DNA from 2 places in the Rhodococcus sp. NBC_00294 genome. Region 2 is predicted to be linked to the other one. Evidence: predicted binding sites of a transcription regulator. Region 2 holds the regulator's gene; the other holds the start of a gene.
What was found. The regulator HspR, encoded in region 2, represses chaperone genes until heat shock. The targets are predictions, from matches to a motif close to ANNTGAGTNNNNNNNACTCANNT.
Positions count from the first base shown of each region.

Region 1: the regulator HspR is predicted to act here: its motif matches at 5,075-5,097, upstream of lon (endopeptidase La).

Region 1 is NZ_CP108043.1:1,113,402-1,123,899, reverse strand. It holds gene OHB23_RS05325 (lipase family protein) at 1-758, shown strand, start outside; gene OHB23_RS05320 (ABC transporter ATP-binding protein) at 769-2,643, opposite strand; gene lon (endopeptidase La) at 2,744-5,062, opposite strand; gene OHB23_RS05310 (OsmC family protein) at 5,254-5,649, opposite strand; gene OHB23_RS05305 (alpha/beta fold hydrolase) at 5,693-6,508, opposite strand; gene OHB23_RS05300 (DUF4190 domain-containing protein) at 6,627-7,184, shown strand; gene OHB23_RS05295 (autophagy-related protein 2) at 7,233-7,499, shown strand; gene OHB23_RS05290 (ribonuclease H family protein) at 7,509-7,994, opposite strand; gene OHB23_RS05285 (oxidoreductase) at 8,131-9,162, shown strand; gene OHB23_RS05280 (DNA-3-methyladenine glycosylase family protein) at 9,152-10,114, shown strand; gene OHB23_RS05275 (VOC family protein) at 10,414-10,498, shown strand, end outside.
Region 2 is NZ_CP108043.1:274,896-285,393, forward strand. It holds gene OHB23_RS01255 (non-ribosomal peptide synthetase) at 1-775, opposite strand, end outside; gene OHB23_RS01260 (alpha/beta fold hydrolase) at 807-1,619, opposite strand; gene OHB23_RS01265 (hypothetical protein) at 1,783-1,950, shown strand; gene OHB23_RS01270 (alpha,alpha-trehalose-phosphate synthase (UDP-forming)) at 2,070-3,545, shown strand; gene OHB23_RS01275 (FAD-binding oxidoreductase) at 3,559-4,314, shown strand; gene OHB23_RS01280 (heat shock protein transcriptional repressor HspR) at 4,318-4,740, opposite strand; gene dnaJ (molecular chaperone DnaJ) at 4,768-5,949, opposite strand; gene grpE (nucleotide exchange factor GrpE) at 5,993-6,601, opposite strand; gene dnaK (molecular chaperone DnaK) at 6,598-8,442, opposite strand; gene OHB23_RS01300 (ABC transporter ATP-binding protein) at 8,895-9,752, shown strand; gene OHB23_RS01305 (ABC transporter permease) at 9,754-10,498, shown strand, end outside.

The sequences.
Region 1 (10,498 bases), 840 kb from region 2:
TGCCGGACCACCTCGGCCCCAACAGTGCCTACGGTGCCGCCAAGCTGGGCGGTCAGATCACGCTGGACGGCATCCGCGCTGCCAAGAACTTCGATCCGCTGCAGCTGCGCAACAGCCCCGTCGGCATGGGCGGCTACTCCGGCGGCGGCATGGCCACCGCCTGGGCAGCCGCGTTGGCACCCTCGTACGCACCCGAGTTGAACATCGTGGGCAGCGCCCAGGGTGGCGTTCCGATGAACCTGTTGAAGATGGCCTACATGCTCGGCGAGAACACACCGCACCCCGTGTTCGGGCTGGCACTGGCCGCGGCGATCGGTCTCGGTCGCGAGTACCCGGACCGGATGCCCGTGTCGCAGAACCTGACTCCCCAGGGCACGTCGATGATGAATCAGATCGCCGACTCCTGCACCAACGACATCCTGGCCGTGGGCGCCAACCACAGCGCCGCGGAGATCACCGCGAACAAGTCGGTGTTCGCAGATCCGCAGGGCCGTGCTGTCGTGGAAGAGAACAGTGTCGAGCTCTACCCCGGCGTTCCGCGCGCACCGATCTTCGAGTGGCACAGCCCGACCGACGGGCTCATCCCCGTCGACGCCATCGACAGCACCACCGCCCGGTACTGCAGCGCCGGCGCGCGAGTGCAGACGCTGCTCACCCCGACACCCGACCACCTCAGTGGCGCGTTGCTCGGGCTGCCGTCCGCACTGCAGTGGCTGAACGATCGCTTCGCCGGCCTGCCTGCACCCAGCACCTGCTGATCGCGGAGGGTCAGGCGCGGACCGGTTCGTCGAACTGCGTGCGGTAGAGCTCGGAGTAACGACCCGAGTTCGCCAGCAGTTCGGTGTGCGTACCGCGCTCGACGACGCGGCCGTTCTCGATGACCAGGATGAGATCGGCCGCCCGGATGGTGGAGAGCCGGTGCGCGATGACGATGGACGTCCGTCCCTCCAGTGCCTCGGCGAGTGCCTCCTGCACCGCGGCCTCGGAAGTGGAGTCCAGTGACGCGGTGGCCTCGTCCAACACGACGACGGTGGGACGCGCCAGCAGCAGGCGGGCGATGGTGACGCGTTGACGCTCACCACCGGAGAAGCGATAGCCGCGCTCGCCGACCACGGTGTCCAGGCCGTCCGGCAGCGACAGCACCAACTCCTCGAGACGCGCACGCCGCAGCGCGGACCAGATCTCCTCCTCCGTCGCATCCGGGCGCGCCAGGGTGAGATTGGAGCGCAACGTCTCGTGGAACAGGTGGCCGTCCTGCGTCACCATGCCGACGGTGCGCCGGATCGATTCGGCCGTCAGATCCCGCACGTCGACGTCGCCGATGCGCACGGCACCGGAATCCACGTCGTACAGCCGCGAGACGAGCTGCGCGATGGTCGACTTTCCTGCACCGGACGAGCCGACCAGGGCCACCATGTGTCCGGGCTCGGCGCGGAAGGACACCCCGTGGAGCACCTCCTCGCCGCCGCGAGCATCCAGGACGGACACGTCCTCCAGAGACGCCAGTGACACCTTGTCGGCCGACGGATAGGCGAAGCGGACGTCGTCGAACTCGACGGTGACCGGGCCCTCCGGAACCGCCCGGGCATCGGGTTTGTCGGTGATGAGCGGATCGAGGTCGAGGATCTCGAAGACCCGCTCGAAGCTCACCACGGCGCTCATGATGTCGACGCGGGCGCTCGCCAGTGCGGTGAGCGGCGCGTACAGCCTGGTCAGAAGCAGCGCGAGAGTCACGACCGACCCTGCGTCGAGCTGCCCCCGCAGCGCGTAGAAGCCACCGAGGCCGTAGACGAGCGCGAGTGCCAGCGCGGACACGAGGGTCAGCGCCGTCACGAAGACGGTCTGGACCATGGCCGACCGCACGCCGATGTCGCGGACGCGGCCCGCCCGCAGCGCGAACTCGGCCGACTCGTGGTCCGGGCGTCCGAACAGCTTGATCAGTGTCGCGCCGGGAGCGGAGAAACGCTCCGTCATCTGCGTCGACATGGCCGCGTTGTGCGCGGCGGCCTCACGCTGCAGGCGGGCGAGCCGAGTGCCCATCCTGCGGGCCGGGAGCACGAAGATAGGCAACAGCAACAGTGCCAGCAGGGTGATCTGCCAGGAGATCCCGAGCATGACGACGAGGGTGAGCAGCAACGTCACGAGGTTGCTGACGACACCCGACAGCGTGCCGCTGAAGGCGCGCTGCGCCCCGATGACGTCGTTGTTCAGCCGCGAGACCAGGGCACCGGTGCGCGTGCGTGTGAAGAAGGCGATGGGCATCTTCTGCACGTGGTCGAACACGCGAGTACGGAGGTCGAGGATGAGGTTCTCGCCGATTCGCGCCGAGAGCCACCGGTTCACCAGCCCCGTACCGGCATCGAGCAACGCCACGACCGCGATGATGACGGCCAGTACGAGGACCGTCCCGTACGCGCTGCCCTGCACGATCGCGTCCACGACACGGCCGGCCAGCACGGGCGTCGCGACGGCCAGGACCGCCGCGACGACGCTGAGGATCAGGAACCCGACGAGCAGGGAGCGCAGGGGTCGCGCGAACACCATGATCCGCCGCACGGTCACCCGGGAGAACGGTCGGTGATCGTCGCCGTTGGTGTGCATCGATCGATACATCTGGTTCCACGCGGTCATTTCCATACTCATGTGGAACCTCCTGTTACTCGTCACGATCTCTGCACACCCACGGCGCGGCCCGTTCGCCTGCACTGAGGGCAACCCCCGCGCTGCCCCGCTCATTCCGTGGTCAGGCCGCGGCGACCTGCTCCCGCGCAGGTTCGAGGGCTTGGGCGACGATATCGGCGACGTCCGACATGGGCCGGACGTCGACGGCAGCCCGTACCTCGGCCGGCACGTCGTCGAGATCGGGCTCGTTCCGCGCGGGAACGAACACGGTGGTGAGTCCGGCGCGCTGAGCGGCGAGCAATTTCTGCTTCACCCCACCGATCGGGAGTACCCGACCGTTCAGGGAGACCTCGCCCGTCATGCCGACGTCGGACCGCACGGGACGGCCCGTCGCCATCGACACCAGCGCGGTGACCATCGTGACGCCCGCGGACGGGCCGTCCTTCGGTACGGCGCCTGCCGGCACGTGGATGTGGATCGCCTTGTCCAGCGCCGTGGGGTCCACCCCGAGTTCCGCCGCGTGCGACCGCACGTAGGAGAGCGCGATCTGCGCCGACTCCTTCATGACATCGCCGAGCTGACCGGTGAGGGTGAGGCCGGCGGTGTCACCCGTCGAGCTCGCCTCGATGAACAGGACGTCGCCGCCCAGACCGGTCACGGCCAGGCCCGTCGCGACACCGGGGACCTCGGTGCGTTCGTGTGCCTCGGGGGTGAAGCGGGGCCGTCCGAGGTAGGTGACCAGATCGGGCTCGTCCACGGTGATGGGCCGCTCGTCTTGCGCCAGCACGGTCGCAACCTTGCGCAACGCCTTCGCCAGCAGTCGCTCGAACTGACGGACACCGGGCTCACGGGTGTAGTCGGCGGCGATCGTGCGGAGTGCAGCGTCCGTGACGGTCACCTCGGCATCGGTCAGTGCAGCGCGGTCGACCTGCCGCGGGAGCAGGTGGTTCCGTGCGATGACGACCTTGTCGTCCTCGGTGTAGCCGTCGATGGTCACCAGTTCCATACGGTCCAGCAGCGCTGTCGGAATCTGGTCGATCACGTTGGCGGTCGCCAGGAACACCACGTCCGACAGGTCGAGATCGAGGTCCAGGTAATGGTCCCGGAACGTGTGATTCTGAGCTGGATCGAGGACCTCGAGCAGCGCCGCCGCGGGGTCACCGCGGAAGTCCGAGCCGATCTTGTCGATCTCGTCCAGCAGGACGACGGGATTCATCGAGCCTGCCTCGGCGATCGCACGCACGATCCGGCCCGGCAGGGCTCCGACGTACGTACGCCGGTGTCCGCGGATCTCGGCCTCGTCGCGCACGCCACCGAGGGCGACGCGAACGAACTTGCGGCCCAACGCCTTCGCCACCGACTCACCCAGCGAGGTCTTGCCCACGCCGGGGGGACCCGCCAGCACCATGACGGCACCGGATCCGCGTCCGCCCACCACCGTCAGACCGCGAGAAGCGCGCCTCGACCGGACGGCCAGGTACTCGGTGATGCGGTCCTTCACGTCGTCGAGTCCGTGGTGGTCGGCATCGAGAACGGCGCGCGCTGCCACGATGTCCGTGCTGTCGTCGGTCGTCACCGTCCACGGCAATTCCAGGACCGTGTCCAACCACGTTCGGATCCAACCACTCTCGGGACTCTGATCGCTCGAGCGCTCCAGCCGGCCCACCTCGCGCAGCGCCGCCTCACGAACCGAGTCGGGCAGGTCTGCGGATTCGACGCGTCCGCGGTAGTCGTCGGCACCGTCGGGTTCGCCCTCGCCCAGCTCCTTGCGGATGGCGGCGAGTTGCTGGCGCAGCAGGAATTCCTTCTGCGTCTTCTCCATGCCGTCGCGGACGTCGCCGGCGATCTTGTCCGTCACCTCTACCTCGGCGAGGTGGTCGGTGGTCCACTCGGTCAGCACCGTCAATCGTGCTGCCACGTCCGGGGTCTCGAGCAACTGCCGCTTCTGGACATCGGTGAGCCACGACGCGTAGCCGGCGGTGTCGGCCAGCGCGGACGGGTCCGAGAGCTTGTTCACCGAGTCGATGACCTGCCATGCCTCGCGGCGCTGCAACATGGCCAGAACGAGCTTCTTGTACTCCGCGGCGAGAGTCCGTACGGCGTCCGTCGGCTCCGGCTCGGCCACCGGCTCGGCCTCCACCCACAGAGCGGCGCCGGGGCCGCTCACGCCGGACCCGATGTGCGCACGCTTCTCCGCCTTCAGCACCGCAGCCGGCTCACCGGTCGCGAGACGGCCGACCTGCACGATCGTCGCCACGACACCGTAGGCGGGGTAGCGGTCGTCCAGTCGTGGGGCGATCAGCAGAGTGCCGTCGGCGCTGGTCCGCGCGGCGTCGACCGCAGCGCGGGCAGCGTCGTCCAGTTCGACCGGCACGACCATGCCGGGCAGGACGACGGGGTCGGTCAGGAACAGAACGGGCAAGCGAGTCGATTCGCTCATGGGGTCCTCCAAAGTTCAGCGTGATCAGCTCAACTTGGCGGTGGGCCCCGGTGTTCCCGCAGATGAGGGCGTTCGCTGGAGGCGGACATGGCGGGCCCGAGAGTGGTTCCCGCAGGCATTCCATGCTCCCGCAGCGGCTGCAACCACTACGGCGAGGCGGAACACCCGCGGGAACGGTCAGCCGGCGGCGCTCACTCGCTGAGCGTCACGTCCACGCCGGTGACGGTCTTGAGGAACGGGCAGATCGACCGTGCCTGCTCGAGCACGTCGCCCGGGTTGTCGACGCCCGGCAGTGTCACGCCGAGGCGGTAGGCCGCGTCGTAGCCCGCGCCGTCCGCGGAGGACAGCGTCACCTGTCCCTCCACCGATGCACCCTCGAGGGATCCACCCGCGGTACCGACTGCGATGCGCAGCGACTCGAGCAGGCACGAGCTCAGCGCAGCGGCCATCAACTGTTCGGGGTTGGTCGCCCCACCCGGACCCCCGAGGTCGGAGGGCTCGTGGACATCGAGGGAGAGCACGTCGTCGCTCGAGGAGATCGATCCGTCGGTGGCGGTGACAGTGGCGGTGTACAGGTCTTGACTCATGCCTGCCGGGTGTCCGCGAACCGCTGTCCGCAAACCACCGAGGTCACGAGTGCTCGGCGAGAAAGCCGAGCACCTCGTCCTCGAACTTGCGCGGCTCGTCGAGAAACAGTGCGTGACTGCTGTTCTCGAACACGACGGTGCGCGCGCCGGGAATCGTGTCACCCACGTACTGTGCCGCTTCCCACGGGAACGCCTTGTCGTGCTTGCCCACCATGACCAGCGACGGCAGATCGAGTGTCGGCAGCAGATCGCGCCAGTCGTGATGGGTGTGGTCCGCCATCACCGCGTTGCGCGCGTCCGAGGGCATCTTCGTCATCTCCGCGAGGAGGACCTCGACACGCTCGGCGGGGAGGTCGGTGGCGGTGATCTCGTCGAGCTGTTCGCGGTCGAAGTTCTCGCGGTCGTACGTCACACGGCCCTGCACCGCGGCCAGCGACGCGTCGTCGAAGATGCTGGTGTGCGCCAGAGTCCACTCGGGCGTCCGGTACTGCCGCGGAGTCTGCGCGACGTAGATCGCCTGCGCCAACAGGTCGTTGCCGAACAGTTCCTGGTAACTCCAGATCACCGGACAGCCCAGCGACCACCCCAGAACGGTGACGTCCGTCAGCTCCAGGCCCACGAGCAGATCGCGGAGGTCCTTGGCCAACCTCGACACCCGGTAACCGTGGCCCGGGTCCTCCGAATCACCGTGTGCGCGCATGTCGACGGTGATCACTCGGGCGTGCTCGGCGAGTCGATCGACACTGCCGTCGAAGAATCGGCCGCTGAATCCCCACCCGTGCAGCATCACGAGCGGCCGCCCCGTTCCCTGATCGGTGTAGTGCAGGACTGTGCCGTCGCTGACGGTCCACGTACTCATCCTGCTGAGATACCCCACCGGACACCTGCGGTAACGGTGCGATCACGCACCCACGCCGAAGGTGCCGTCCGGCGCTACAGTGCGAGACACCAGCCGAGTCGCCCGTCAGGAGAGACCAGTGAGCGGTCCCACGCCCGAGTACGGCCAGCAGCCCGAGTACGGCGGGCAACCGCCGTACGGCCAGCAGCCTCAGTACGGTCAGCAGCCTCAGTACGGTCAGCAGCCCGGTTCGGGCGGGCAATACCCACCACCCGGCGGCTACGACGGCGGCTACGGCCAGCCCCCGGTCAGCCCGAAGAACGGCGTGGGAATCGCGGCGCTGATTCTCGGCATCCTGTCGATCCTGGCCTTCTGGACCTTCGGATTCGGCATCTTCCTGGGCATCATCGCCGTGGTGCTCGGCGTGCTCGGCCGCGGCCGAGTCAAGCGCCGCGAAGCCACGAACGGCGGCGTCGCCACGACGGGACTGGTGCTGGGAGTCCTCGGCATCATCGGTGGCGCGGTGTTCATCGCCCTGACCGTGTGGGTGTTCAACGAGGTGGGAGTCGGCGACCTCGCGACCTGCCTCAGCGACGCCGGTGGCGACGCGACACGGGTCGAGCAGTGCCAGCAGCAGTTCACCGACAATCTGGAGAACCAGTTCTCGGTGACCCTGACGCCCGCTCCGACGCCGTGACAGGTGCGGAAGGGTTGACCGCGCGGTGGATCGGGCACACCGGTGCTCATGAGTGATTCCGTGAACGAGCCCGTCGACACCGCATCCATCGACCCGCGCGAGGAGTCCAAGGGCACGGGTGCGGACACTGCACAGAGTCCGGACGAGCGCGACGAGGCCGTGCGCGAGTTCGACAACCATGCCGAGGCCGAGCCGGCGCCGACCCTCGATCGGAGTGAGGCCGCCGTGGACGCGGGCAAGGATCTGCCCGCCCCGAGTCCGCGCGACGTGACCGCCGGCGACAAGGACGACAAGCAGACCGCTCGCCAGGAATGAGCCTCTGCTCTAGAAGAGCGTGACGGGTTCCTGTGCGCCGACCGGCTCGCACGGCGTCAGCGAACCGTCTCGGATCGCTCGCGCAGCGATTCCTGCCAGCTCGTCCGCCATCTCGTTGAACTGGTTGCCCACGTGTCCGCGGACCCAGCGGAACCGCACCGGACCCTCTCGCTCGGTGATGGCACGGTCGATCGCGCGGACCAGTTCCAGATTGCGCACGGGCCCACCCGTCGACGTGCGCCAGCCCTTGCGCTTCCATCCGGCGAGCCACTCCGACGCACACTTGATGGCGTACTGACTGTCCGACTCGATGAGCATCGGCTCCGGACCCGGATGCGCGGCCACGGCCTCGTACAACGCCCTGAGCTCGGCGATCTGATTCGTGCCGGACGCTTCTCCGCCGGAGGCGGACGGGCCGGTGTGGTCGACCCAGGCCCAGCCGACGGCCCCGCCGGGGTTCTTCAGGCACGAACCGTCGGTACTCACGATGATCACCCTCGAGACAGTACGGCCGAGGACCGACAATTCCGTGGTCCCGCGCCGAGCGCACACCCTGTCCACGGCTCGGCCTACTCTCGAACGTGAACCATCAGCCCAGACCTCGATTGGGACCGACACAGGGAGACGCCACGTGACCTCGCCGACCGACGATCGATCCGCCACCGAGATCCCGGAGAACTTTCGCGCCCTGGTCGCCCGGCAGACCGACGACGGTGTGGATCTGACGTCCGAGACGGTCGACCTGTCGTTCCTGCCGGAGGGCGAGGTGGTCGTCCGCGTCGAGTACTCGGGCGCCAACTACAAGGACGCCCTGGCCGTCACCCCGAAGGGCGGAGTGGTGCGGGAGTACCCCATCGTCCCCGGCATCGACCTCGCCGGTGTGGTGGTCTCCTCGACGTCCGACGGGGTGTCGGTCGGTGACCGCGTCGTGGCACACGGCTACGAGATCGGCACCGGACGTCACGGCGGCTACGCCGAGTACGCGCGCGTTCCGGCCGAGTGGGTCGTGCCACTCGCGGACGGACTGTCGACGGCCGACGCCGCCACCATCGGCACCGCGGGCTTCACCGCCGCACTCAGCGTGCAGGCCCTGCTGGCGCGTGGCCTCACCCCGTCCGACGGTCCGGTACTGGTCACCGGAGCGAGCGGCGGGGTCGGCAGTGTCAGCGTGGACCTGTTGTCGCAGGCCGGGTTCGAGGTGGTCGCCTCCACCGGCAAGGAGTCGGCACACGACCTGCTGACCACACTCGGCGCGTCCTCGATCATCGGCCGCCTCCCCGAGGACCCCGACGCGGCGCCGCGTCCCCTCGGGAAGGCGCAGTGGGCCGCCGCGGTCGATTGTGTCGGCGGCAAGACCCTCGCGCACGTACTCAGCACCACGAGGTACGGCGGCGCGGTCGCCGCCAGCGGGCTCACCGGGGGAGCCGGGCTCTCGACCACGGTGTTGCCCTTCATTCTCCGGGGAGTGGCCCTGCTGGGCATCGACTCGGTGCAGTTGCCCATCGAGGCCCGACGCACCCTGTGGAACGACCTGGCCGGTTCCCTGCGCCCGAGTCGGCTCGCCGAGGTCACCACCGAGGTGACTCTCGACGAGGTGGCGGGAGTGCTCGACTCCCTGCGCGACGGGGCCACCATCGGTCGCACCCTCGTCCGTGTCGGCTAGCTCGTTTCCCGTGCTCGACCCCGGACACACTTCCCGCGGTGGCGCGGTGGAGATCACGCTCACCTCGGATCGCCCACTCGCCCTGCGGTATTCGTTGTCGCCACACCGCCGCGGAGCGGGCGATCCCGCCCATCGGGTGGAGTCCGACGGATCCATCTGGCGCACCTCACGGTTTCACACGGGGCCGGTGACGTATCGCCTGCGCCAGGTGGACCGGTTCGAGGTGACCTGCGAGGCCTGGGGCGCCGGCTCCGCGGAGTTCCTCGACTCTCTTCCGGGGCTCGTGGGCATGGAGGACGACGCCGACGGATTCGCGCCCGAGCACCGCATCCTCGCCGAGGCGCATCGTCGATTTCCCCATCTGCGCATCGGCCGCACCGGGCAGGTCATGGAGGCGCTGGTCCCGGCCGTTCTGGAGCAGAAGGTGCACGGGGTCGCCGCCTTCGCGGCATGGCGCTACCTGCTCTCGAAGTTCGGCGAGCCGGCACCGGGACCGGCGCCCGCGGGAATGCGGGTACCGCCGCCCGCCGAGGTCTGGCGGCGGGTGCCGTCCTGGGAGTTCCACCGGGCGAACGTGGATCCGAAGCGCTCCAAGACGATCGTGCGGAGCGCCGCCCTGGCCGACAAGCTCGAACCGATCGTGTCCATGACGAGGGAGGATGCCGAGCGCCGGTTGCGCCACGTTCCCGGAATCGGCGTGTGGACCGCGGCCGAGGTGATGCAACGGGCGCTGGGAGATGCGGACGCTCTGTCCGTCGGCGACTACCACCTGGCGTCGGTGATCGGATGGACGTTGACGGGGGCACCGATGACGGACGACGAGATGCTCGAGTACCTGGCGCCGATCCGGCCGCACCGCTATCGCGCGGTACGTCTGCTCGAGGTCAGCGGAACCGCCGTGCGCCCGAAGTTCGGTCCGCGCACCGTGGTCACCGACCACCGCCACCACTGACGGGCGCTGCAAGGTGTGTGCACACAGGTACCCGTGAGCGCACACCATCTCCCGCACGCAGAAGCGGGTGTTCGGTTCACGCAGGCTGTGTTCACACAGCTCGCAGGGACAGTTCCCGGCCTGACGGACGCTGCGAGGTGTGTGCACACAGGTACTGGTGAGCCCACACGATCTCCCGCACGCAGGAGCGGGTGTTCGGTTCACGCAGGCTGTGTCCACGCGGCTGCGGGAACAACCGGGGTACAGTTTAAGTTGAAGCTTCAAGCTAGTGACAACGCCTCGATCCGAAGGGACCTCTCATGGCCATCTCCCGTCTGAACCACGCCGTGCTCTACGTGCGCGACGCCCAGCGCAGCGCACGCTTCTACTCGGACGTGCTCGGTT
Region 2 (10,498 bases):
TGCGTCGGACGTCCTCCGTCTCGGCGACGTCGTACAGCGGGGCGAGTCGGTCGATCGGCACCGAGACCCGCTCGGTGACCGCGGACCCCGTGTCGGGCACGTCGGGCAGCAGCACCGGCGGCTCGGGGGCGTCGGCCATCTGGTCGAGCCAGTAGTCGCGGTCGCGACGGAAACCCTCGGACGCGCGGTACTCCGCATCGGCCACCACCAGCGGCTCGAGAGCCCACGCACCTCCGTTCGAACGACCGGCCTCCGGCCTGCCCGCGGTCGCGACTCCCCGCTCGGGATCCGCATAGCGCGCGCGGACCTCGTTGAAGATGATCGACATGCCGAAGCCGTCGACGATGCCGTGGTGATACCTCTGGTGCCAGAGCACGTGCTCGTCCCCGAGGCGGAGGAGCGCCGTCGCGAAGAGATCGCGGGCGCCGCTGGTGTCCGCCGACGCGATGTCGGCCGCGATCCAGGCCTTCGCCTCGGCCATCGGGTCGGCAGCCGCGCGTAGGTCGACGACCCCGACCGACCACTCGTCGTCACTGCGGTACTGCACGGGCTCGGGACCGGAGAAGTCGAATCGCACGTGCAGCGCGTCCGCGTCGGCGATGACCGACCGGATGACGTCACACGCACGGTCGAGGTCGAGCGGGCCGGTGATCTCGACGAGCAGCGAGATGACGAAGTCGGTGCGGTCACCCAGCAGGTGCTGCGCGGTCCAGACCTCCGTCTGAGCAGCGGTCAACGGCAGCACAGCGGTGGTGACGACAGATCCCCGAGACATGAACGTAGGCTAACCTAACGCTCGACCGGCGTTACTCGCGGAGGAACGTGAGAATCGCCTGATTGACCTCGTCGGGCTTCTCCAGGTATCCGTAGTGCCCCGCGTCGGCGATCTCCACGTAGCGACCGCCCGGAACCAGGTCGGCCACCTCGCGCGAGAGGTAGGCGGGAATCATCCGGTCGTCGGCGAAGCCCATCGCCAGGCACGGCACCGTGATGTCGCGGTAGGCGGACCGGCGGTCGAACGACTCGTCCAGAGAGAGCTGGGCACGCTGGCCCGGGGTCAGCGGCTGCACGGAGAACTCGAACAGGTCGAGCCAGTCCCGTGCCTTCGCGGGGTCGGCGAGCGACGCGGGAGAGAGGTTCAGGGCCGCCGTCACTGCGGCCGCGTACTTCGGCGGCAGCGTCGCCGAGCTGTCCGCCAGCTCGCGCTCGCCGGCGCCGAGCACCTTCTGGAACTCGTCGAGCCGGGCGTGACCGGCCGCGAAGATCGCTCGCGACACCAGGTCGGGCCTGGTCAAGGCCAGTTCCTGCGCCACGCGCGCACCCATCGACGTGCCCACGACGGCTGCCTTCTCGTCGGGGCCGGATCGCAGGTACTCGATGAGCGCCGCGGTGTCGGCGACCAGATCGTCCATCGTCATGCCGCCCGCGCACTCGTCGGTCGGGGCGATGCCGCGGTTGTCGAACGTGCACACCCGGAATCCCGCGGCCGTGAGCGCCGGCACCTGATGCAGCTGCCACACCCGGCCGGGGCTGCCCGTCCCCATGACCATCACGACGAGCGGACCCTTGCCCGTCACGGTGTAGTTGAGGCGGATGCCGTTGATGGTGCCGATGGGCATGGCGGATGTCCTTCTTCCGATACGACAGCTGTTCGGGCAGACGCTACCGGTCACGGTGCGCGTCCGGTTTTGCCGGGAACGAGCGCGAACTCGTAGAGTTCAGGTACGCGAGTGCGCCCCACCGGGCTGCACCACCACATCGTTCGACCCCAGGGAGACCCGCATGGCCACCGAGCCCGCCGAGACCGACATCGCCGACGAAGAGATCGAGACCCTGTCCGACGAGACCGCCCGCATGGCGCGTCGCGTCGTCGCCGCCTACGCGACGGACGCCGACGAGTGCCGCATGCTGCTGTCCATGCTGGGGATCAACCCGCCCGTCCGCGCCTGAGCGCCGCTCGCTCCCGCACTCCGATTGGCGTTCGGCGAGTGGGGTAAGCACGTGCTGACACCGTCGCGGCAGGCTGCCGGCCTCACCGCGCGCCCCGACGTCGAGACAGAGGATCAGCAGTGACCGCATCAGGTTCGGACTTCGTCGTCGTCGCCAACAGGTTGCCTGTCGACCTCGACACGGCGCCCGACGGTTCCCGAGTCTGGAAGCGCAGCCCCGGTGGTCTCGTCACCGCGCTCGAGCCGATCCTGCGGAGCAACAACGGCGCCTGGGTCGGATGGGCCGGTGTCCCCGACGTCGACGTCGACCCGTTCGAGGACGACGGCCTCGAGCTGGTCCCGGTCCCGCTCTCGCAGCAGGAGGTCGCCGACTACTACGAGGGCTTCTCCAATGCCACCCTGTGGCCGCTCTACCACGACGTCATCGTCCGGCCCGTCTACGACCGGAGCTGGTGGGACGCCTACGTCGAGGTGAACCGACGCTTCGCCGAGGCCACGTCCAAGGCGGCCGCCGAGAACGCCACCGTGTGGATCCAGGACTACCAACTCCAGCTGGTTCCGAAGATGCTGCGCATGCTGCGCCCCGATCTGACGATCGGCTTCTTCCTGCACATCCCGTTCCCGCCCGTCGAGCTGTTCATGCAGATGCCGTGGCGCACCGAGATCGTCGAGGGCCTGCTGGGCGCCGATCTCATCGGCTTCCATCTGCCCGGTGGCGCGCAGAACTTCCTCTACCTCGCACGGCGTCTCGCCGGCCAGCCGACCTCGCGCGGCAACATCGGAGTCCGCTCCAAACTCGGTGTGGTGCAGGTGGGTTTCCGGTCCGTGCGCGTGGGCGCCTTCCCCATCTCCATCGACTCGGGCGATCTCGACGAGAAGTCGCGGCGCAAGCCGGTGCGCGATCGTGCACGAGAGATGCGCGAGGAGCTGGGCAATCCGAAGACGATCATGTTGGGCGTCGACCGACTCGACTACACCAAGGGCATCGACGTCCGCCTCGAGGCGTTCCTGGAACTGCTGACCGAGGGCCGGGTGGATCCCGAGGACGTCGTGATGATCCAGCTGGCCACACCGAGCCGCGAACGCGTCGAGAGCTACAAGCAGATGCGCGGTGAGATCGAGGGCATGGTCGGGCGCATCAACGGCGAGTTCAGCCGCGTCGGGCATCCGGTGGTGCACTATCTGCACCGCCCCATTCCGCGCGAGGAGCTCATCGCCTACTACGTGGCCGCCGACGTCATGCTGGTGACGCCCATCCGCGACGGCATGAACCTCGTCGCCAAGGAGTACGTGGCGTGCCGCAGCGACCTGGGCGGTTCCCTCGTGCTCAGCGAGTTCACCGGCGCCGCAGCCGAACTGCGCCAGGCGTACCAGTGCAACCCGCACGATCTGAACAGCGTCAAGGACGCGATGATGGCCGCGATCGGGCAGACGCCGGAATCGGGCCGACGCCACATCCGGGCGATGCGGCGGCAGGTCCTCGCGCACGACGTCGATCGCTGGGCGCGGTCGTTCCTCGCCGCGCTGGGACGCACCGGCGACGAGGAGCCCAATCAGATGATCTCCAACCGGGACATCGGTCAGGCGACGATGTGATGCGCGAAAACCGGTGACCGTGGTCGAAGCGCAAGTGGTGCAGTGCCATCGGCTGCGCCGTGATCTCCTGATCGTCCGCCTCGTCGGCGAGCTGGTTCCGTTCGCCGCGGGGCAGTCCGTCGCCGTGACGGTGCCCACCTCGCCGCACCTGCCTCGTCGGTACTCCCCCGCCCTGCCCCCGTCGCGAGACGGCAAGTACGAGTTCCACATTCGCGAGGTACCGGCAGGCTGGGTCAGTCGCAGCATCGTCCGCGAGACCCGTGAGGGCGACGTCTGGACTCTCGACGACCCGGCGGGCGACCTGCGTGTCGACGACACCGACGACGACGTCGTGATGGTCGCGGGCGGAACAGGTCTCGCACCGATGCGCGCGCTGCTGCTGGGCCTGGCACGTCGGCCACGACCTCCGCGGGTGCGGCTCTACGTGGGAGGCAGGCACCCCCGCGATCTCTATGCAGCCGACATGCTGTCCCTGATGGCGCGATCAGCGCCATGGCTCACGGTGATCCCGGTGGTGGACGAGCCCGTGGACCCGCCGTACCGCGACGAGTTCTTCGATGCCGCCGAGACCGTGCGGCTGCAGACGGCACCCGACTCCGGCTTCGCACCTCACGAGTACCTCGTCGGCCGCGTCGGCGAGGTGGTGGCGCGGCGCGGGCCGTACCTGTCGCAGCGCGTGCTGGTGTGCGGATCACCGGCGATGTCGAGCTTCACGACGCGTGCCCTGGTGACGACGGGAACCCCCGCGGAGAACATCCGCACGGGGTGAGGGTCAGGTCTGCTTCGGGTTGCGCGGCGTCCACACGACGAGCGCGTTACTGCGTTGCACCGGAACGAGATCGCGTCGGTACCCGGCGTGAACCTTGGCCAGCTCGGTCGCCATCTCGGTGACGCGGGCCTGCAGCGCCTCCACCTGATTGGTGAGTTCGATGATGCGCTTGATACCCGCCAGATTGACGCCCTCGTCCTGCGAGAGACGCTGCACCTCGCGGAGCAGCGCGACGTCGCGCGGAGAGTACCGTCGCCCACCGCCGGTGGTGCGGAACGGCGTCACCAGTCCGAGACGGTCGTAGGTGCGCAGTGTCTGGGCGTGCATGCCGGCGAGCTCGGCGGCGACGGAGATGACGAAGATCCGGGCATCCGGGTCCGCGCCTGCGTCGCGCGCATCCTGCGGATCGCTGGGCGTCCGAGTCATCTCATCTCTCCTCTCGCATCAGAACCGTCAGGCTCCGGGCCACCCGGAGCGGGGATCGAAACCACTCGCCTTCTCCGCCGCAGCGTAGGCCTCGAGGGCATCACGTGCCGCGTCGTCCAACTCGGACGGCACGGCCACCTTCACCGTGACCAACAGGTCACCGATCTTCGACTTCTTGGGAATGCCGCGGCCCTTCACCCGGAAGGTGCGGCCGTCCACCGTGCCTGCCGGAACCTTCAGACCGACTCGGCCGTCGAGCGTCGGCACCGACAACGTCGTGCCGAGCACCAGTTCGCTGTACGCGACGGGAACCGTGAGGGTGAGATCGTCACCCGTGCGGCCGAACACGGCGTCGCTCTTCACGTGCACCGTCACCAGCAGATCGCCGGCGGCAGCGCCGCGCAGACCGGCCTCGCCTCGGCCGGCCACTCGGACACGTTGCCCGTCACTGACACCGGCAGGAACCCGCACCGTCACCGACCGGGTGCGGTTCTGCACCCCGGTGCCGCGGCAGTCGGTGCACGGATCGTCGATGATCGAGCCGGTGCCCCGGCAGTCGTCGCACGGCTCGCTGAAGCCGAACGCGCCCTGGTTGCGGCTGACCACACCGGCACCGTTGCACCGCGGGCACACCCGCGGGCTCGTGCCGGGCTTCGCGCCACTCCCGTGGCAGGTGGTGCAGGACGACGGGCTCGTGATGGACAGCGGGACAGACGTTCCCACCGCCGCGTCACGGAAGTCGAGTGTCACCTCGGCAGCGAGATCACTCCCACGCCGGGGACGTGACGACGCGGCCTGGGTACGACCACCGGCCGCGCCACGGTTGAACAACCCGCCGAACAGATCACCGAGATCGGCTCCGCCACCGGCACCTCCGAAGAGGTCACCGACGTCGAACCCGCCGGCCGTACCCCCGCCGCCGAAGTTGGTTCCGCCCCCCGGCGAGAATCCGCCGCGTCCGAAACCACCACTGGCGAACAGTGATCGGGCCTCGTCGTACTCCTTGCGCTTCGCGGGGTCGGAGAGCACCGCATTGGCCTCGCTGACCGCCTTGAAGCGCTCCTCCGCCTTCGCGTCCCCCGGATTGGAGTCCGGATGGTTGTCGCGCGCGAGCTTGCGGTACGCCTTCTTGATCTCGTCCTGCGACGCGGAGGAGGCGACGCCCAGCTCCTTGTAGAAGTCCTTCTCTATCCACTCCCGTTGGCTCACCGGTCGCCTCCTCCTCTCACATCACATCTTCGTTGTGGTCGAACTATGCCTGGTCGGATGCCGCGTCGGCGCCCGAACCGTCGACGACGGCGACCATGGCGGTGCGCAGAACTCGATCACGCACCTTGTACCCCTTGCGGAACACGCTGCCGACGACAGGATCGTTGCCGTCGCCCTCGTGCTGCACTGCCTCGTGCAGTGCAGGGTCGAACGCGTCGCCCTCGTCACCGAAGGCGACGAGACCCTGTGCGGTGATGACGGATTCGAGCTTGTCCGCCACCGACTTCAGCGGCCCCGTCTCGAGGTCACCGTGCTTGCGCGCCCGATCGAGATCGTCGAGCACACCCAGCAACTCGGCCAACACCGACGCCTTGGCGTTGTCGATGTCCACCTGCTTGTCCCGAGCGACGCGTCGCCGGTAGTTGGCGAACTCGGCGCTGAGGCGCTGCAGGTCGGCCGTCCGCTCGGACAGCTCGTCCCTCTCGGGTGCAGCCTCGGAATCCACGGAACCCTCGGACATCTCTGCCTCGAGAACCTCTGCTTCGTCCTCCACGTCACCGGGCTGGGGCGCCGTGGCGGAGCCCGCGAGGGACTCCTCCACGGCGGGGTCGACGTCGGGTGCGTCTACCTTCCCGGTGTCCTCAGCACTCACTTCTTGTCCGTGTCGACCGGCTCGTCCACGACCTCGGCGTCGACGACATCGTCGCTACCGTCGGTCGGGGCGGCGCCGTCGGCACCTGCTCCGTCGGCTGCTGCCGACTCGTACAGTGCCTGACCCAGAGCCTGCGACTCCGTGCTCAGCTTCTCCACCGCTGCCTTGATGGCAGCGATGTCGGTGCCGTTCAAGGCAGTGCGAGCCTCCGCGATGGCCGACTCGACCTTCTCCTTGGTCTCCGCAGGAACCTTGTCCTCGTTGTCCTTGACGAACTTCTCCGTCTGGTAGACGAGCGACTCGGCCTGGTTGCGGGTCTCGGCCTCCTCGCGACGGGTCTTGTCCTCCTCGGCGTGAGCCTCGGCGTCCTTGACCATGCGCTCGATCTCCTCCTTGGAGAGGCCGGAGCCCTCCTGGATCTTGATCGTGTTCTCCTTGCCGGTGCCCTTGTCCTTCGCCGTCACGTGCACGATGCCGTTGGCGTCGATGTCGAACGTGACCTCGATCTGGGGCACACCGCGCGGTGCGGGAGGCAGCTCCGTCAGCTCGAACGAGCCGAGAAGCTTGTTGTGCGACGCGATCTCGCGCTCACCCTGGAAGACCTGGATCTGCACCGACGGCTGATTGTCGTCCGCCGTAGTGAAGGTCTCGGACCGCTTGGTGGGGATGGTGGTGTTGCGCTCGATGAGCTTGGTCATCACGCCACCCTTGGTCTCGATGCCGAGGGACAGCGGCGTGACGTCGAGGAGCAGAACGTCCTTGACCTCACCCTTGAGCACACCGGCCTGCAGTGCGGCGCCGACGGCCACGACCTCGTCCGGGTTGACGCCCTTGTTGGGCTCGCGTCCACCGGAGAGCTCCTTGACCAGCTCGGACACGGCCGGCATACGGGTGGAGCCACCGACGAGCACGACGTGGTCGATGTCCTTGACCGCGATGCCCGAGTCCTTGACCACGGCCTGGAACGGCGCGCGGGTGCGGTCGAGCAGGTCGGCGGTGATCTTCTGGAACTCGGAGCGGCTGAGCTGCTCGTCGAGGAAGAGCGGGTTCTTGTCCGAGTCCACCGTGATGTACGGCAGGTTGATGGACGTGCTCTGGCTCGAGGACAGCTCGATCTTGGCCTTCTCCGCAGCCTCACGCAGGCGCTGGAGAGCCATCTTGTCCTTGGTCAGATCGATGCCGTTCTGAGCCTTGAACTTGTCGACGAGCCAGGTGACGATGCGCTCGTCCCAGTCGTCGCCACCGAGGTGGTTGTCGCCGGACGTGGCGCGGACCTCGACGACACCGTCGCCGATCTCGAGCAGGGACACGTCGAACGTGCCGCCACCGAGGTCGAACACGAGAATGGTCTGTTCCTTCTCGCCCTTGTCCAGGCCGTACGCCAGAGCGGCGGCGGTGGGCTCGTTGACGATGCGCAGGACGTTGAGGCCGGCGATCTGGCCGGCTTCCTTCGTGGCCTGACGCTGTGCGTCCTCGAAGTACGCGGGCACCGTGATGACCGCGTCGGTGATCTCTTCGCCCAGGTACGCCTCGGCGTCACGCTTGAGCTTCATGAGCGTGCGCGCGCTGATCTCCTGCGACGTGTACTTCTTGTCGTCGATGCCGACGGTCCAGTCAGTGCCGATGTGGCGCTTGACGGAGCGAATGGTCCGGTCGACGTTCGTGACGGCCTGGTTCTTCGCGGACTGGCCGACGAGAACCTCTCCGTTCTTGGCGAACGCGACGATGGACGGGGTGGTGCGTGCACCCTCGGAGTTGGCCACCACGACCGGTTCGCCGCCCTCCAGGACGGACACGACCGAGTTGGTGGTCCCGAGGTCGATTCCGACCGCACGAGCCATGTGAAGACCTCCTGATAGATGCTGCTGTGATCGTTCGAGCGTCTGCCTGAGCGAACTGCGCTCAAGTCTGCCTGTCGGATTCTCGCTCCGTCAAGTCGTACTTGAGTGACCCACGCTCAATGGCAGTCGTACGGCTCAACGGAGGGGTGTGCGAGTTTGTTCCCGGAGTGCTCGGCCGGCTGTGGTCCGCGCGTCTGGACCCACCCGATCGCGAGGCTTTCTGCGGATCGGCAGCATTCGACGCGAAAATGTGGCAAAACCTGCACTCGGCCGTGCCTCAGCATCCACAGGTCGACCGGATCGACGGGATCCCGCCTCCGGCAGCGAGTTGAGAGCACTCACGCATGGTCGGCGCGTGTGAACCCACCCGATCGCGAGGCTTTCTGCAGATCCGCGGAATTCGACGCGAGAGTGTGGCTGAACACGCGCGTCCGACGGTTAGGGTCCACGGCATGTCACCGGTTCCCGGCACTACCCTGACGGCACGCGGCCTCACCCGAACCTTCGGCAGACACACTGCCGTCGCGCACGCCGACGTGACGCTCGCTCCCGGCACGGTCACCGGGCTGGTCGGGCCCAACGGCGCCGGCAAGACGACACTGCTGCTGATGCTCGCCGGCCTCCTGGCTCCCGACTCCGGGACCCTCGAGCTGGATGGGTCTCCGGTCGAGACGGTCGCACTTCGGCGGGCCGTGGGGTGGATGCCGGATGTGTTCGGCACCTGGGACAGCCTGACCGCGTCCGAGATCCTGTCGACGTTCGGACGGCTGCACGGGCTGTCGTCGCAGGACGCCCGGGCCCGCGCCGCCGAACTGCTGCAGCAGGTCCACCTCGACGATCGCGCCGACCGACCCGCGCACGAGTTGTCCCGCGGCCAGAAGCAGCGGCTCGGGTTCGCCCGCGCACTGGTGCACCGACCGCGATTACTTCTACTCGACGAGCCGGCATCGGGCATGGATCCGCGCTCGCGAGTCGAACTGCGCGACGAGGTCCGCCGGCTCGCCGACAACGGATGCGCAGTGCTGGTGTCGAGCCACATCCTCACCGAACTGTCGGAGATGGTGGACGACGTGCTCGTGATGACGGACGGGCGCACGCGGGAGTCGGCACCCGCCACCGAACGATCGTGGCGACTACGCGCGGTGGGCCGGCCTGCATCGTCGGCCGACATCCTGCACTTCCCCGACGAGGAGGCCGCGGCGCGACACCTGCGCACGGTCGTCGACTCGGGAGTGCTCGTCGCCGAGTTCGCCCGGGTGGACTCGCAGCTCGAGGACACCTACCTCGCACTCGACGCGGACAGGACCTGACATGGCGGCACGGACGAGCAGCTGGTGGTCGGTGGTCGGCGTACTGATCGGCCTCGAACTCCGGCAGCGACTGCGCACCACCCGGTGGCGCATCACCCTGGCCGTCACGTTCACGGTCATTTCGCTGGCCGTGTTCGGGTCGATGTATCTGGCACTGTCGGTGGACGAGGCCGATGCGAACTACGACGGCTGGGCGCGCAATCTCTACGCGGTCGTACTGGGAGTCGAGCTGTTCCTCGGCGTGGTCCTCGCCCCCACCCTCACGGCGACGTCGATCAACGGTGACCGCAAGGACGCGACGCTCGCCGTGGTGCAGGCGACGCCGATCAGCCACTGGCAGTTGGCCGTCGGCAAACTTCTCGGGTCGTGGGTGTCCTGCCTTGCCCTCGTCGCCGTGGCGTCGCCGTACCTGGTGTGGGGCATCGTCGCCGCGCCCTACGGCATCGGCACCTCGGTGCTGGGCGTGATCGTTCTGTGCCTGATCTTCCTGTGCTACTGCGGGATCGGGCTCGGGTACTCGGCGCTCACCGCACGCCCGGCGGGATCGGCCGTCCTGACGCAGGCCACCGTGTTCTTCCTGGTGTTGGGCCTCCCGGCACTGTTCGGCCTGCTCTACTCGACCACGGCGGAGGACCACGAGGTGGTGGGCGCCGAGTACACGTACGTGGACGATTCGTTCGACACCGTTCCGGACTGTCGCGACGTGGCCACGGTGCGCTCCTACGAGCACACCGAGCGTATCTGGT